Linked DNA regions of Plantactinospora soyae. The protein of the gene in region 2 interacts with the protein of the main gene of each other region in a pairwise test. Links are inferred from orthologs where the notes say so. Each region holds a gene or a part of one and is shown on either strand. Other genes may lie near its edges.

What was found. The genes of interacting proteins can lie anywhere in the genome.
Region 1: the proteins of H4W31_RS41270 (region 2) and H4W31_RS07150 interact in binary tests that used the Escherichia coli proteins (3 or more experiments, as listed by UniProt). The link is inferred for Plantactinospora soyae from one-to-one orthologs.

Annotation. Positions count from the first base shown.
Region 1 is NZ_JADBEB010000001.1:1,616,799-1,624,131, forward strand. The notes cover bases 1,411-4,348. They hold H4W31_RS07150 (MalY/PatB family protein), read right to left. Parts: upstream 3,487-4,348; coding sequence 2,335-3,486; downstream 1,411-2,334. Other genes in these bases: H4W31_RS07145 (hypothetical protein), read left to right, coding at 1,411-2,319; H4W31_RS07155 (hypothetical protein), read right to left, coding at 3,615-4,130; H4W31_RS07160 (cell division protein SepF), read left to right, coding at 4,174-4,348. In the rest of the region: H4W31_RS07140 (alpha/beta fold hydrolase), read right to left, coding at 1-767; more of H4W31_RS07145, read left to right, coding at 820-1,410; more of H4W31_RS07160, read left to right, coding at 4,349-4,434; H4W31_RS07165 (hypothetical protein), read left to right, coding at 4,458-4,799; H4W31_RS07170 (DUF397 domain-containing protein), read right to left, coding at 4,765-4,962; H4W31_RS07175 (DUF397 domain-containing protein), read right to left, coding at 4,990-5,178; H4W31_RS07180 (DUF397 domain-containing protein), read right to left, coding at 5,198-5,392; H4W31_RS07185 (helix-turn-helix domain-containing protein), read right to left, coding at 5,383-6,186; H4W31_RS07190 (hypothetical protein), read left to right, coding at 6,588-6,893; H4W31_RS07195 (hypothetical protein), read right to left, coding at 6,870-7,333. UniProt on the Escherichia coli protein: Acts as a beta-cystathionase and as a repressor of the maltose regulon.
Region 2 is NZ_JADBEB010000001.1:9,466,232-9,474,104, reverse strand. The notes cover bases 1,547-5,024. They hold H4W31_RS41270 (LuxR C-terminal-related transcriptional regulator), read left to right. Parts: upstream 1,547-1,935; coding sequence 1,936-4,824; downstream 4,825-5,024. Other genes in these bases: H4W31_RS41265 (BON domain-containing protein), read right to left, coding at 4,844-5,024; H4W31_RS41275 (zinc-dependent alcohol dehydrogenase), read right to left, coding at 1,547-1,740. Also shown: H4W31_RS41280 (DNA polymerase III subunit beta family protein), read right to left, coding at 1-372; more of H4W31_RS41275, read right to left, coding at 583-1,546; more of H4W31_RS41265, read right to left, coding at 5,025-5,521; H4W31_RS41260 (hypothetical protein), read left to right, coding at 5,789-7,873. UniProt on the Escherichia coli protein: Positively regulates the transcription of the maltose regulon whose gene products are responsible for uptake and catabolism of malto-oligosaccharides.

The DNA of each region.
Region 1 (7,333 bases), 7.9 Mb from region 2 along the record:
CCGGGCATCGTCGTCCCCGGTACCCCGAGCCGGGCGAGATCGTCGTCGCTGACCAGCGCGTCCCGCTCTCCCCTGGCCAGCACCGTCCGAGCCGGTTCGGCGGCCGACAGCAGGCGGGCCATCTCCGGTGCCCCGACGCCGAAGGCCCGGGGATCCATGGCCAGCCGCCACCGCCCGTCCGCTGCCGCCACCAGCCCGGCGTCCACTTCGGAGTCGTCGACGTCGAGCAGACCGGTCAGCCCGGAAATCCGCAGGTACCGCTGCGCCGCCTCGGCCCGGGAGTCGTACCAGGCCACCGGCCGGCCGGCCAGCGCGTCGGCCCTGGCCAGCTCGTCCGGGGTCCAGGCGACCTTCACGCCGAGCCCGACGACGGCCTCCACCGACCAGCCGAGCCCGGGATCCGCTTCCACCGACCGGCCGAGCCCGGGGTCCGCCGTGGGCTGCGTGCCGACCATGGCGGCCAGGGCCAGCCCGACCGCACCGCCCAGCGACTGCCCCAGCACCACCACCCGGTCGCCGGGATCCAGCAACCCGGCGATCGCAGCGGCGAAGGACTCGAACGTGTACCGGTCGAGCCGTGCCGAGCCGCCGTGTCCGGGCAGGTCCGGCGCCAGCCACCGCCCCGGCCACTGCTTGCCGAGCAGGTCGTACCAGCCACGCCAGACGTCACCGGTCGCACCCATGCCGTGCAACAGCAGCAGTACGGGCTGCCCGGCACCGCCCTCGGCCACCCGTACGCCGTTCCGGGTCGCTGCGCCGTCGGTCATGCCGAGCAGTCTGCCACCGGGCGGCGTCGTACCGGCTCCGTAGCATGCCGGCATGCCGACCACGTACCCCGCCGAGATCCGGGCCGGCAGCGTTGCCGCGATACCCCTGCCGCTCGGCGGGTACGGCGCCTGCCAGGTCGTCAGCGTCGCGCCGGACAGTGTGCTGGTGCACCTGCTGGACTGGTATTCGGCGGAGGTTCCCACGTTGGCGCAGCTCGCCGGGGCCGGGCCGATGCGTCTCGACCACCACGCGCACAACGGGCGGCCGGACGGCGTCGGCGTGTTCGCGCACCACCCCGTGCCGCCCGACTTCGCCTGGCTGGGCGCTCAACCGCTGCGCCCCGAGGTGCCGCCGACGTCGAACGGGTACACCGGATGGTCGTACCTGCCGAACCAGGTCGTACTGCAGCGACGCTGGGCGCGACTGCCGGCGGCGACGAAGGCGGCGTACCGGGCGGGGGCCAGCCGTGGCCCGGTTCGGGTGGACCTCGGCGGGCAGCCGGCGGAGCTGGGTGCGGCCGTCGGGCGGCTCGACCTGACCAGGTCGCCCCTGGTGCCGGCATCGGGCGAGGTCCGGTGGGCCGGGCTGGACGCGCTGCCCCGGTGCACCACCCTCGTCTGGTCGGGACCGGACCGGGGCCTGTCCGATTTCCTCGCGACCCGACCGATGTTCTCCTGTCTGAGCTGGCGGAACGCGCCGCCCGAGGTGGACCTCGGCGACTCCGGGCTGACGGACCTGACGTTGTCCGGCTCCGATCTCCGAGCCGTACGGCTGCCACCCGGCCTGCTCGGTCTCACCCTGATCGGCGACCTCCCGGGCAGCGTGCTGGCGGCCGAGCAGGGTCACTGGCTCAACCTCACCGTCGAGGTTCCGCCGGTGCCGGTCCCGATGCCGGACGGACTGCGTGGGGTACGACGCCTCGTGCTGCGCGGCGACGGGGAGATCCTTGCGGCGCCCCTTGCGATGCTCAGCGCACTCGAAACGCTCAGCATCGGGTGGCAGAAGCCGCCGGGCCGGCTCGTCGAGCCGGACGCGTTGACATCGCTGCACCGGTTGCACAGTCTCCAGCTCGACGACGGGTACGGCTACGACGCGGCGACTCTGCCCGACCTGCCGGGGCTGCGCCGCCTGGAGGTCGACGGGCTTCCCCGCTCGGTCGTGGCCCCGCTCAAGGCCCGCTACCGGAACACCGAAGTCAGCCTCACCGTGCGCGGCGCGAAGTCCGACACATGGCTGGCCGCCAACATCGGCAACCCGTTCCGCGACTGGGTCGACGACGACCCGCGCGGCGGGGCCGCCGCCTGCAAGGCGTACGCCGCCGCGCTGCGCGCCGTCGACCGACTGCCCGCCGACGCCCCGGGCCGGTCCGAAACGGTTAAGCAGATCCTGAAGACCTTGATCGACGCGCTGAACCGGATCGACGAGAAATACGAATTCATCGACACCGTCGACCGGGAACAGGCCGGTGACGCCTTCGCCGACCTGGCCCGGAGGGCCGGCGTACCCGCCGACCAGGCCGAGAACTGGTTCGACAGGTGGCGGGACTTCTGAGCGACGGCGGTCGGCTCAGCGCAGTGCGACGGCCATCCGGCGTACGGCCTCGGTGACCAGTTCCTCGGAGGTGCCGAAGTTGAACCGGACGTGTCCGGTCCCGCCGGTGCCGAAGACCGCTCCCGGCACCACGGCGACCCGCCCACGTTGCAGGAACACCTCGGCCGGATCCGCGCGCCGATCGTCGGTCCGGTCGTCGGTCAGCTCCAACTCCCGGCAGTCCAGCCAGGCCAGATAGGTGCCGTCCGGAATCCGGTACCGGATCTGCGGCAGTTGATCGGCGAGCAGGGTGCCCAGCAGTCGACGGTTGTGGTCCAGGCCGGCCAGCAGGGCGTCGAGCCACGGCGTGCCGTACCGGAGCGCGGCCACGTGCGCGATCACGCCGAGGTGGCTCGCCCCGTCGCCGGCCACCGTCGGCATCCGGGCCAGGTCAGCCGCGGCCTCCGGGCCGGCGACCGCCACCGCGGCCTTCACCCCGGCCAGGTTCCACGCCTTCGACGCGGAGAGCAGCGCGAAGCCGCGTTCACTGCCGGGCAACGAGAGGTACGGCAGGAACGTCGCCCCGGGATGGACCAGCGGGGCGTGGATCTCGTCCACCACCACGCGTACGCCGTGCCGGTCGGCCAGCTCGGTCACCATCGCGAGTTCGTCGGCGGTGTGCACGGTGCCGGTCGGGTTGTGCGGGCTGCACAGCAGGAAGGCCGCCCGTCGACCGCCGGCGACGGCTTCGGTGAACGCCCGGTCCAGCGCCTCCGGGTCCAGCCGGTGCTCCGCACTCAGCGGCGCCTCGACGACCCGTCGGTCCATTCCGGCGATGAAGTCGAAGAACGGCGCGTACACCGGTGGGTTGATCACCACCGCGTCGCCGTACCCGGTGACCAGCTTCAGCACCTCGACGATGCCCAGCATCACGTCCGGCACAAGCGCGGTGTGCTCGGTGTTCGGCGTCCAGCCCCAACGCGTGGCGGCGAACTCGGCGAGCGCCTCGGCGTAGTCCGTACCCATCGGGTAGCCGGTGTCGCTGAGCGCGATCGCGTCGGTCAGCGCCTCGGCGACCGGCTCGGCGAGCGGTACGTCCATCTCGGCGACCCAGGCCGGAAGGACGTCCGGCGGGTACCGCCGCCACTTCTCACTCGTACGGCGGCGGAGGTCCTCCAACGACAGCATCTGCAAGGGGTTGCCCACACCATCACGCTATAACCGGTGTACGTCGGCGCCGGAACGGGCACCTTCGCCGTCCTGGAAGCGCCCGAACTGCTCGTCGACGACATCGGGCCCTTCCTCCGCCCGCCGCGTCAGCCGGTGCCGAAGACCCGGTCCCGGTCGAACGGACTGTCGGAGGCATCGTCGCCGAACAGCTCGGCGACGATGCCTCTGGCGCTCGGATCCCGGGTCGGCATCCGGTTCCCCCGACGCCACTCGGTGTCCCAGGCCCCGTCGCTGTGGATCGCGAAGCCGTCCGGAAGCAGCCGGTGGCAGCGGAGCAGGATCGCGGTCACCGCGAGATCGTACGGGTGCCGACCGGTCTTGCAGAACCCGACCACCCGACCGTCGCTGGTCAACTGTCGGTTGCCCGGCCAGCGCGGCGCCAACACCAGCGGCTCGCAGTACTCCTCGTCGTCCACGCTGCCGTTGACGGCGATCACCTCGTACTCGGGCGGCAGCGTCCCCTCGAACGGGTCCCGGCAGAGCCGTACGCCGGCCGCCTCCACCTGGTCGAGGATCAGCGCCGCGTCCGTCCGCATCCGGGGCCAGGCCTGACGGAACGGCGCGCTTTCCGGTGCGTACGAGAAGTAGTGGGTGTAGCCCATGCCAAGGATTGTCGCGCCGCGCGGCCCTGGAGTTTGCCCCTGGATGGAGGAGACTGATGCGATGGTCAAGACGCTGCATCCACGGAGCTACGACGATGTGACCCACGTCGGCCACTACTTCTGCCACGGTTTCGCAGTGGTGATGGACCTGACGGGCCTGACGGACGCGGACGCGATGCCACTGGTCGACTTCGCCGCCGGTCTGGTCGTCGGGCGCGACGGCGCCATGGAACGGGTGGCTCCGAAGGTGTTCCTGCTCCGGCCCCGGGAGACGTTCCGGTCGGTGGCGCAGCGTCCGGCCTAGCTCCCCGCCACGAGGAGTTCGCAGTGCAACGGCCAGAGTTGATCGCCGCCCTTCGGCGCGGAACGCTGCTCGTCGCGCCCCGCCCGGCCGTACAGCCGACCTGGCGCGCCTGGGTGTCCGTGGCCGGACCCGCCAGCAACGACACCGGACCCGGCTGGCGCAACCGCGACCTCACGCTCTACTGGCAGGTGCGCGAGTGGGATCCCCTCTACCTCGCCGAGGATCTGTGCTGGGCCGAGAACGACGGCATGCGCGCCCTCGAACGGCACACCTCGGACGGTGAGGAACAGCTCTGGGCGATGGTCGACCGGTTCGGTGGCAGCACCGCCTTCACCTACCCGTGGTACACGGACTTTCCCGGCTGACGAACGCCCGCCACGCCCCCGGAGCGAAGACCAGCACCGGACCGGACGGATCCTTGCTGTCCCGCACCCCCACCACACCAGGCACGTTGAGTACCACCTCCACACACGCCCCCTGGGCGTTGCTGCGAACGCTCTTGCGCCAGCAGGCACCAGTCAGATCCATCTCTTGGCCACCTCCGCTACAAACCTGTCAACACCGAATTTCCCGGCCCACGAAGGCCCGCCACGCCCCCGGAGCGAAAACGAGCACCGGGCCGGACGGATCCTTACTGTCCCGCACCCCCACCAACCCAGGCAGGTCGAGCGCCACCTCCACACACGCGGCCTGGTTGGATCCGCTACGGCTGCTCTTGCGCCAGCCGGCGCCAGTCAAATCCATGTCTTGGCCACCTTCGCTATCAACTCGGTCGGCACCGACTGTTCTGGGCCACGAACGCCCGCCACGCCCCCGGGGCGAAGACCAGCACCGGGCCGGACGGCTCCTTGCTGTCCCGCACCCCCACCACACCAGGCAGGTCGAGCGCCACCTCCACACACGCGCCCTGCGAACTGCTTCGGATGCTCTTGCGCCAGCGCGCGTCGCTCAGATCCATGTCTTGGCCACCTTCGCTATCAACTCGGTCGACTGCGGCAGGGTAAGGGCCTCGGCGAGGATGTCTTCCCAGTGCTCCCGTACCTCGGCCACATCGTCTGGTCGTGCTACCACCTGACCCCGGAGCCGGTCTTCGAGGTACAGGACCTCTTCACGCTCCGGCAGCGTCGCGATGATGAACGGCCCGGTAAGGCCAGCGTACGCACCGACGCTCGATGGAACGATGTGGATCCGTGTCCGGCAACGTTCCTCGTTGAGCCCTGCCAGGTGGAAGAGTTGCTCCCGCATCACCGCAGCTCCCCCGACAGCCCGATGCAGCACAGCCTCGTCCAGCACAACCATGAGCTGCGGCGAATCGTCACTCGACAGGCGCTTTTGTCGTTCCGCACGAGCCAGGACCCGGGCCTCGATCGCCTCGTCCGTCAGCCGACCATCGCTGCTGATGATTGCCCGGCCGTACGCCTCGGTCTGAAGTAGACCGGGCACGAAAGCCAGCTCGAACCAGCGCAGGAAGATTGCCCGCTGCTCGTTCGCAACCCATTCCGTGAGCCACGGTGGCGCAGTGTCGGACTTGATCACCTTTTTGAGCAGCCGGACGAAGATGCCGCCGGTGTTGAAGCGCTTGTCGATCGCGGCGAGATAGTCCTCCTTCGGGGACCGGTTGCCAAGTTCCACCGCGCTCACGTGTGAGCCCGAAAAGTTGATCAGTTTCCCGAAGTCGTCCTGGTTCAGTTTCGCGCTCAGCCGTACGTGCCGTAGTTCGTCGAGCAGAAACTCCGCCGCCGAGGTCCCCACGCTCCCCACACCCTTCCCCCAACTCGTCCAGCCCACGCCACAGCGCTTCTACCAGGCTAAACAGGCAGGCTCTCAGAAGGCTACGGCTGTCGATTCCAGCTATCGATCGTAGTGGTGTCCATAGCAGAGTGTCAGCAGCGGAACCGTTCGGATCCATACCGATCAAGGACGGGCGGAACCGCGCGGGGGCCGTACCGGAAATCGCCCTTCCGCCCGTACGCCCCCGCTTCCAATTCGGAGGGAGTCCGGATCGTGAAATGGCTACGACGTACCCCGAAAGAACATCGGCGGGACTGGCGCCGGTTGTGGCGCTACTGCCGTTGCGGCGGACGCCGGGGTTGCCGCAAGGCGAAATCCCCGCCGAACCCGGGCCACTTCCGCCCACCCACCGCACAACCCCGATGACCGCCCCGGGTGCCGGGCGGGCCCATGTGGCGCAGCGGCCGATCTGGCTCTGCCGGGCGTGTGGCGCGGAATGGCCGTGCCTGACCGCCCGCAGCCTGCTGCCGATCGACTACTACGCCGACCCGCTCGCGCTGCGCGTCCACCTCGCCACCCTGCTCCAAGATGCGGTCGAGGACCTTCGACGCCTCAACCCGGAGCCGGGACCGGACCTGGCCCGGATGTACGCCCGCTTCCTCGGCTGGATCGAACCACGCCGGCGCATCATCCGGGCCCGTCGGCTACGGCAACTGCACGGGATATGACCCGGGCCCGTACGGCATCGAGCTGGGCTGCACCGGGTAGGTCTCCCGGCGCTCGGCCTGGGCGAATCCGGCGGACCGGCTGTCCACCTGTGGCCAGCCACCGGCCTCGTGGAACAGCCGCATCGCGGTCGCCACGACCTCGGCCAGCGACTCGTTGGCCTCGATCTCGACGCTGGCGCCGGGGGTGTCGATCCGGACCTTGGTCGGGTGCGATGAACCGCCGCTGGCCGAGGCCGGCCGTTCCGACTTTCCCGGTTCCGGATCGGGCGTTGACGACGCCGAGTTCGAGGTCGCCGGTGCCGGGTGCGACGGATCGACGGCAGCCGGTGGGGCTGGAGGCTCGGGCAACGGTGGCGGTTCCGGCATGGTCTCTGGGGGCGGCGACGTCTCCGGGGGCGGCAGCTGCTCCGGCACGGACGGGGTCTCCGGCACGGGCGCGG
Region 2 (7,873 bases):
CGCCAGGTCCCGACCGGGTACGGTCAATCGGCGCCGAGCCCCGACCATCGGCTGTGCCGAGGCGGTGAACAGGGCCCGAAGCCGGAAGATCTCCCGTCGGGCGTCGCCGAGACCGTCCTCCAGCCGGCGCAGATGCGCGTCCAACAGGTCGGGTACGGCGGCCGGACTCGACGCGCGGAGATCGAGCAGTCGGGTGATCTCGGCCAGTGGCATGCCGACCCGGCGCAACCCGGCCACCAGTCGGGCGGCCGGAACCTGCTGCTGGGCGTACCGGCGGTACCCGGTGCCGGGGTCCACCAGCGCGGGCGCCAGTACGCCGGCCCCGTCGTAGAACCGCAGCGCGCTGACGCTCAGCCCGCTGGCCCGGGCCATCTCGCCGATGCTGAGCAGTTCAGTTCGCACGTCCACGTCGGGGAATTCTGCCGCCTCGACCAGGTCGAGGGTCAAGCCGCTCCGGCCACCGGTCGCCCGCCGGGCGTACCGGCACTCGTCCCGGGTCGGCAGACGCGGTAGCGGCGTCGGCGCCACCGACAGGATGACCGGTCGCGACAGGACCGGGTCGCGGCGCTACGGGGTGGGGGCTTACGGGGTGAAGACGACCCGGACGCAGCCGTCCGTCCGGTCCCGGAACAGGGTGTAGCCGTGCGCCGCGTCGTCCAGCGACAGCCGGTGCGTCGCCAGGTACTCGGGTCGCAACCGCGCCCGGCGCATCCGGTCCAACAACGTCGGGATGTAGCGCTGGCCGTGTTGCCGGGCGGCCCGGACCGCCAGTCCCTTGTTCAGCATCGCCCCGAGCGGAAAGGCGTCGACGAATCCGGCGAAGGCGCCGAGGACGACGACGTTGCCGCCCTTGCGACACGCGTGCACCGCCTCGCGTACCGTGGCCGGCTGGTCCGCTCCGGGGCGCGCCCGCCGCCCGGCCCGGCCCGCCGCCGGATCCTCCGCCAGCATCCCGACCGCCTCGATGCAGACGTCCGGTCCCCGGCCGCCGGTACGTTCGCGTAGCTCCGAACCGACGTCGACCCGCTCGTAGTGCAGCGTCTCCGCACCGGTGTGCCGCTCGACCAGGGCGAGCCGGTCGTCGAGCCGGTCGATGCAGATGACCCGGTCCGCCCCGAGGGTCACCGCCGCCCAGGCCGCCAACTGGCCCACCGCGCCACAACCCCAGATCGCGACCACGTCACCCGGCCGTACGCCAGCCAGGTCGGCACCCATCCAGCCGGCCGGCGCCGAGTCCGAGGCGAACAGCGCACGGTCGTCGGTCACCTCGTCCGGTACCCGGAACGCGCCGTGGTCGGCGTAGGGCACCCGGACGTATTCGGCGTGGCTGCCGGCGAAGCCGCCGAGCGCGTGTGAGGAGCCGAAGCATCCGGCCGGTACCGCCCCCCAGGCCAGTTCCGCCGTCGCGGGATCGGTGTTGCCGTTGTCGCAGCAGGAGAAGAGCCCCTGCCGGCAGTACCAGCACCGGCCGCAGGCGATGACCGAGCAGACCACGACGCGGTCGCCGACCGAGTGCCGACGTACCTCCGGCCCGACCTCCACCACCTCGCCCATGAACTCGTGCCCGAGTACGTCACCGGCCCGCATGCCCGGAAACCGGCCACCGATCAGGTGCAGGTCGGAGCCGCAGGTCATGCTCTGCCGTACCCGGACGATCGCGTCCTGGGCGTTGACGATCCGCGGATCCGGCAGCCGCTCCACGGCGATCTCGTCGGGACCCTGCCAGCAGAGGGCCCTCATTCGCTCATCACGCTCCTCCGCCGCTCCGAGCCGTCCACGCTCCTCCGCCGCTCCGAGCCGTCCACGCTCCTCCGCCGCCCCGAGCCGTCATCGTCCGAGACCGGTGGGTGAACCTGGCTCGTCCGCAAGGGGTGAACCGCGACGGTCGGGGTATCCGCCTCGGGCAATTGAGCTGGGTCGGCCGGAGGGGGACCGTTGTCGACGGAACGGATCGAGGACGTCGCGACCGCGCCACCGCGAAGCAGCACCACCGCGTCACCGCGAGGCAGCGCGACAGTGCTGGCCCGCCCGGACGCCGGCCCGACGGTGCCGCTGCTCACCGCGAAACTGGCCGTCGTCGCGCAACCCGGTGCGGTTCTGCTGCCCCGACCCAGACTGTTCGAGCTGCTCGACGCGGGGACGGCCGGTCCGCTGACCCTGGTGTCGGCCGCCGCGGGCTGGGGCAAGACGGTCCTGCTCAGTTCCTGGTACCGGGCGCGCGGCGAAACGGAGCACCCGACTGCCACACCGGCGGAACCTCCCCGGCTGGGCTGGCTCTCACTGGAGCCGGGGGACGGTGGAGAGCGGCTCTGGTCATATCTGGCCGCCGCGTTGGGTTCGGCCACGACCGGACAGGAACCGGATGCCGGGTACCAACCGGCTTCCGGGTACGGACTGGAGCAGCTTGCCGACGAGCTGACCCGACGGGCCGAACCGGTCATCGTGGTCCTGGACGACCTGCACCAGGTGGACGACCCCGAGGTGTCGAGCGGGCTGGAGTTCCTGCTCCGGCACACGGCAGGCCGGCTCAGGCTGGTGATCGGCTGCCGGAAGGATCCCGGGCTGGCCCTGCACCGCTGGCGGCTCAGCGGTGAGTTGACCGAGATTCGTGCCGCTGACCTGGCGTTCCGCCCCGAGGAGGTCGCGGACCTGTTCGCCGCGTACGCGGTGCCCCTGCCGACGGAACAGACCCGGGGGCTGTACGGCCGTACCGAGGGGTGGCCCGCCGGGCTGCGGTTCGCCGCCCTGGCCCTGCCGGGACATCCCGATCCGGCCCGGTTCGTCGACGAGTTCACCGGAGAACATCCGGCGGTCGCCGGCTACCTGACCGAAGAGGTGCTCGCCGGTCTGTCCACGCAGACCCGCGACGCGTTCTGCCGGGCGTCTCTGGTGGCGGGCTTCTCGGCGGACCTGCTCAACGCGTTGACCGACCGCACCGATGGCGACCGGCTACTGACCGAACTCGACCGGCACGGTGGGTTCGTGATTCCGCTCGGCAGCCGCCCTGCGGCGTACCGCTGCCATCCGATGCTCGGCGAACTGCTCCGGGCCGAGGTGAACCGACGCCCTGCGGAGCAGGTGGCGCGGCTGCACCGTCGGGCGGCGACCTGGTTCGCCGCGAACGACCTGCCGGCCGAGGCCCTCCGGCACGCGCTCGCCGCCGACGACCGGGCGTACGCGATCGCCGTACTGCTCCGGCACTGGCCGGACCTGCTCCCGTACGGCCAGTGCGGTCCGGTACGGCCGGCACCGTCGCCGCCCCCCGCCGAGCGGGTCCGGGCCGATCCCGAACTCGGCCTGGCGTGTGCCGCCGAGCGGCTGGACGGCCGGGACCCGATCGCCGCGACCGGTCATCTGGACCGGGCGTCCGAGTACGCGGAGCTGCTCGACGACGTGCGGCGGGACCGGTTCCGGCGGATCGCCGTGGCACTGCGGCTGGCCGTCGCCCACCTGGCCGCCGACGAGCCGGCAATCCGGGCCGGCGTCGCCGCGCTGGCTCCCGACCAGCCGGCGGTCCGGGTCGGTGTCGCTGCCCTGGCTCCGGACGAGCCGGAGATCCGAGGGGCCGCCGCCCTGGCTTCCGGCGAGCGGGTGGTCCGGGTCGGCGTCGCCGAACTGCTACAGCCGGCCGGGGCCGACCGGACCGATCCGGAGGCGTGGGGCCGGACCGTGGCCCGGATCGTCCCCGCCGCACTGCGGTTCGGGACCGGGCAACTGGGGATCGCCGAGGTCGACATCGTCGACGGGATGGCCGAAGCGACCCGTACCGGGCTGTCCCGGACCGCGCGGTTGTGTCTCGGGCGGCTGGCACTGGCCCGGGCGATCCGGGGTGAACTGACCGCCGCCGAGCAGGCCGCTCGGGCGACGCTGGGCGCCGTACCGTTCGGTGGCCTGGTCCGGCCGGCCGATGGCGTACACGCGCACCTGGCCCAGGCCCTCGTCGCAGTGCACCGGGACCGCCGCGACGACGCCGGCTCCAATGTGCTGCGGAGCGTGCGGGCGGCCGAGGACACCGACGAGCCGCTGGTCGTCGGCCTGATCGGCATGCTCCAGGCCCGGTTGCTGCGCGATCGGGGCGATCTGACCGGTGCGCACCAGGCGTTGACGGAGAGCCGCCGGCGGTTGGGCGACCGGGCCGAGAATTCACCACTGGCGCACTGGCTGCTGATCGCCGAGGCCGAACTGCGAATCGCGCACGGTGACGTCGAACTGGCCCGTGAACTGCTGATTCCGGCGGTGGAGGGGGGCGGCGTACCGGTGGCGGTCGCGCTCGCCCGGACGTACCTGTTGGCCGGGGATCCGCGCGGCACGGTGCGTACGCTGCCGGACTGGGACTGTCCGGACGCGGCGGGCTGGCCGTTGCCGGTCCGGCTGGAGGCCGGCCTGCTCGGCGCGGAGGCGACCCGGCTGACCGGCGATCACCGACGGGCCGCGCGGAGCCTGGAACGGGTGCTCCAGTTGGCCGAGCCGGAGGGCTTCCGGCAGGTCTTCACCAGGGCCGATCCGCCGGTACGGGAGCTGCTCGCCGCGCACCTCGACGCGGGTACGGCGTTCTGGCCCCTGGTCAGCGAGCTGCTCGGCGCCATCGACGGTGCGGGCAGGCCGTCGCCGACGGTGACGCCGCTGCTCGGCGAGCCGCTCACCGAGCGGGAGCTGACCGTGCTCCGCTACCTCCAGAGCATCCTGTCGAATGTCGAGATCGCCGCGGAGATGTCGCTCTCGGTGAACACCATCAAGACGCACGTCCGCAACATCTACCGGAAGCTCGACGCGACCCGACGCCGGGACGCCGTACGCCGGGCCCGCGAGCGGAAGCTGCTCTGAGGGGCGGCCGGGCGAGCCGTCACAGCCGTACGGTGATGTGGTTGTCCACGCTGGTCACTCCGGGCGCGGACCAGGCGACCCGTTCGGCCTCCTCGCGTTCCAGCCAGGATCGGACGGTACCGGCCAGGATCACCGAATCGCCCTCGATCCGGATGTCGATCCGGGCCGCGTCGGTCTCCACGCTGCGCAGCAGGGCGCTTCGGATCCGTTCGGAGATCTCGTCCGACGCCGGCTCCTCGCGAGGCTGTACCGAGATGCCGTTGGTCAACCCGCGTACCCCGGACAGCCGGCGTACGGCCTGCTCGGCGGCGCGCCGCTGGTACTCCCACTCGACCTCGCCCCGCAGTACGACCCAGCCGTTGGAGACGGTCACGTCGAGCGCCGCCACCGGAACGAAGGCGTCCCACTCCAGCGCCCGGTCGGCGGCCGCCGCGATCTCCGGATCGGTGCGCTCGGCGGAGCTCGGCAGCCGTACCTCGATGTCGTTGGCGATCGCCCGGACCCGGTTCACCCGGTGTGCGGCGCGCTCCGCCGACCACTTCTTGGCGTAGTTGTCCACCCAGCCGCTCAGGGTCACCACGCCGTCCCGGACCGCGACGCCGATCTCGTTCGGCTGGACCCGGGGCTCCCAGCCCAGTTCCTCCAGCACGTCACGCTGGATCTCCTCGTCGCTGCGGATCGTCGTCCGGGTGGCCATGGTCGTTCCTCCCACGGTCGAGGTTCCAGGCGGCGTGTGGCGTCGCGGGCACCGTGCCGGGAGCGCGACCCGACGGATCCCGCGCCCGGTAGGCTGCGGCCCGCCGGTCACGCCCGTTGACTCGACCCTCGCTCGTGCTCGGGTGAGGTCTCCTCACCCCACCGGGGTGAGCCGGGAAGAGCGGGAGTGACAGCCCGAACCACATCAGGAATCATCAATGCCGGTGTGCTGCGGGTGGACAGGGCCCGAGCCGGAAGGACATGGCGGATGACGATCGAGCGGCAGACAGTGCCGGCCGGGCAGGACGAACGGACCGGCGACGGGTCGGAGGCGACGGCCGGGCCGCGCCGGGCGGGCGGGGCGGGCGGGGACGGTACCGGGCGCACCGGATCGGGGCGCCGGCTCCGGGGCGCCGTCGTACGCCTGGTCACGCACGAGTGGATGCTCGCCGTGCTCGGTGGGCTGCTGCTCGCCGTACTGCTGACCTGGCCGACGCTGCGCGACATCACCTCGACGGTCCCACAGGACATCGGTGACCCGATCCTCCAGGCCTGGCAGATCGCCTGGGGCGGGCACGGGCTGCTGCACGATCCCACCCAGTTGTGGCACTCGAATACCTTCTATCCCGAGCCGTACACCTATGCCTACTCCGACACCCTCCTCGGGTACGCCCCGGCGGGCATGATCGGCGAGGGCCCGGTCGCGGGCGTCGTGCGTTACAACATCCTGTACGTCCTGACCCACGCCCTCGCCTTCGTCGGCGCGTACGCCCTGGTTCGGCAGCTCGGCGCGGGCCGGATCGGCGCGGCGGCGGCCGGGGTCGCCTTCGGGTACGCCCCGTGGAAGTTGGCCCAGGCCGGCCACCTGCACGTGCTGTCGATCGGCGGCATCGCGCTGGCCCTGGCGATGCTGGCCCGGGGACACGGCTGGTCACTGCGGCACGGGTACCGGCCGGACCGGCGACGTCCCGGCTGGGCCTTTGCCGGCTGGCTGGTGGCGGCGTGGCAGATGACGCTGGGCTTCGGCATCGGGCTGCCCTTCGGCTACGTCCTGGCGTTGGTCTGCCTGGCCGCGGTCGGCACGTTCGGCTGGTCCTGGTGGCGTCGGAGCCGCCCGGTGTTCGGGCGCCGGCTGCTCGTCGCCGACCTGGCTGGCGGCGTGGTGTTCACCGGGGTCACGCTGCTCATGGCGTTGCCGTATCTGGAGGTGGTGGCCCGGCATCCGGCCGGTCGGCGGACGCTGGAGCACGTGGCGCAGTTCTCGCCACCGATGCGGGGCTTCCTGACCGCGCCGCCGGAGAACTGGCTCTGGGGCGAGCGGCACGCCGCCGCCCGGGAGAGCCTCAGCTTCGCCGGTGAGATGACCCTGCTGCCGGGAGTCGTGCTGATCGGCCTCGCGTTCGCCGGGCTCTTCTTCTCGGTGTGGCGGCTGCGGCACCGGGTGCTGCTCGGCGTCGGGGTACTGGTCAGCGTCGCACTGGCCAGCGGCACGAACTTCGGCGGCGACGGTAACCCCGGGTACGCCACGCTGGTGCTGCACGCTCCCGGCTGGGACGCGATCCGTACCTCCGGCCGGCTCGTGATCTGGACAACGCTGCTGCTCGGGATCCTGGCCGCCGGGGCGCTCAGCGCGATGACGGCGCGGCCGTCGGCCACCGACCGTCCCGCCGACCGGGACCCGGGCCGGAACCCGAACGGAACCGCGGACACGGCTCCGGGCAAGGCCGCCGACTCCGACTCCGACGCTGACGACTCCACCAGCGCCGGCCACGCCGCCGACTCAGCCGCCGACCCCGCGCGTTCCGGCGCGTCGGCGGCCGGGGCGCCGGCCGGGTCGTCCGTCGGGGCGGACCCGGACCCGGACCCGGACGCCGGATCGTCCGGCGGGTCGGATGCCGTGGACGCCGGACCGGCAGAGCGGGCGGACGGGCCGGTGCCGCTGCTGCGGCCGGCCGCGTACCAGCCGCCGCCGGGCGTCGAGGACACCGACCGGAAGGCGCCGGCCGAGCGGGCCGCCGACGTCAGGAAGATCCTGGTACGGCTGCTCGCGCTGGTGCCGCTCGCCCTGATCCTTCTGGAGGGCGTCAACACCACTCCACACGCGCCGGTGCTGCCCCAGCCGGCGGCCATGCGTACGGCGCAGGGGCCACTGCTGGTGCTGCCGGCCAGCGGAACGCTGGAGTTCAGCGTGATGCTCTGGTCCACCGACAACTTCCCGAAGATAGTGAACGGGCTGGCCGCCTTCACCCCGGAGTCGCAGGCGCAGACCCACGCCATGACGGCGGCCTTCCCCGACCAGGGCAGCGTCAGCTACCTGCGTGACCTGGGCATCCGTACCGTGGTGGTGCTGCCG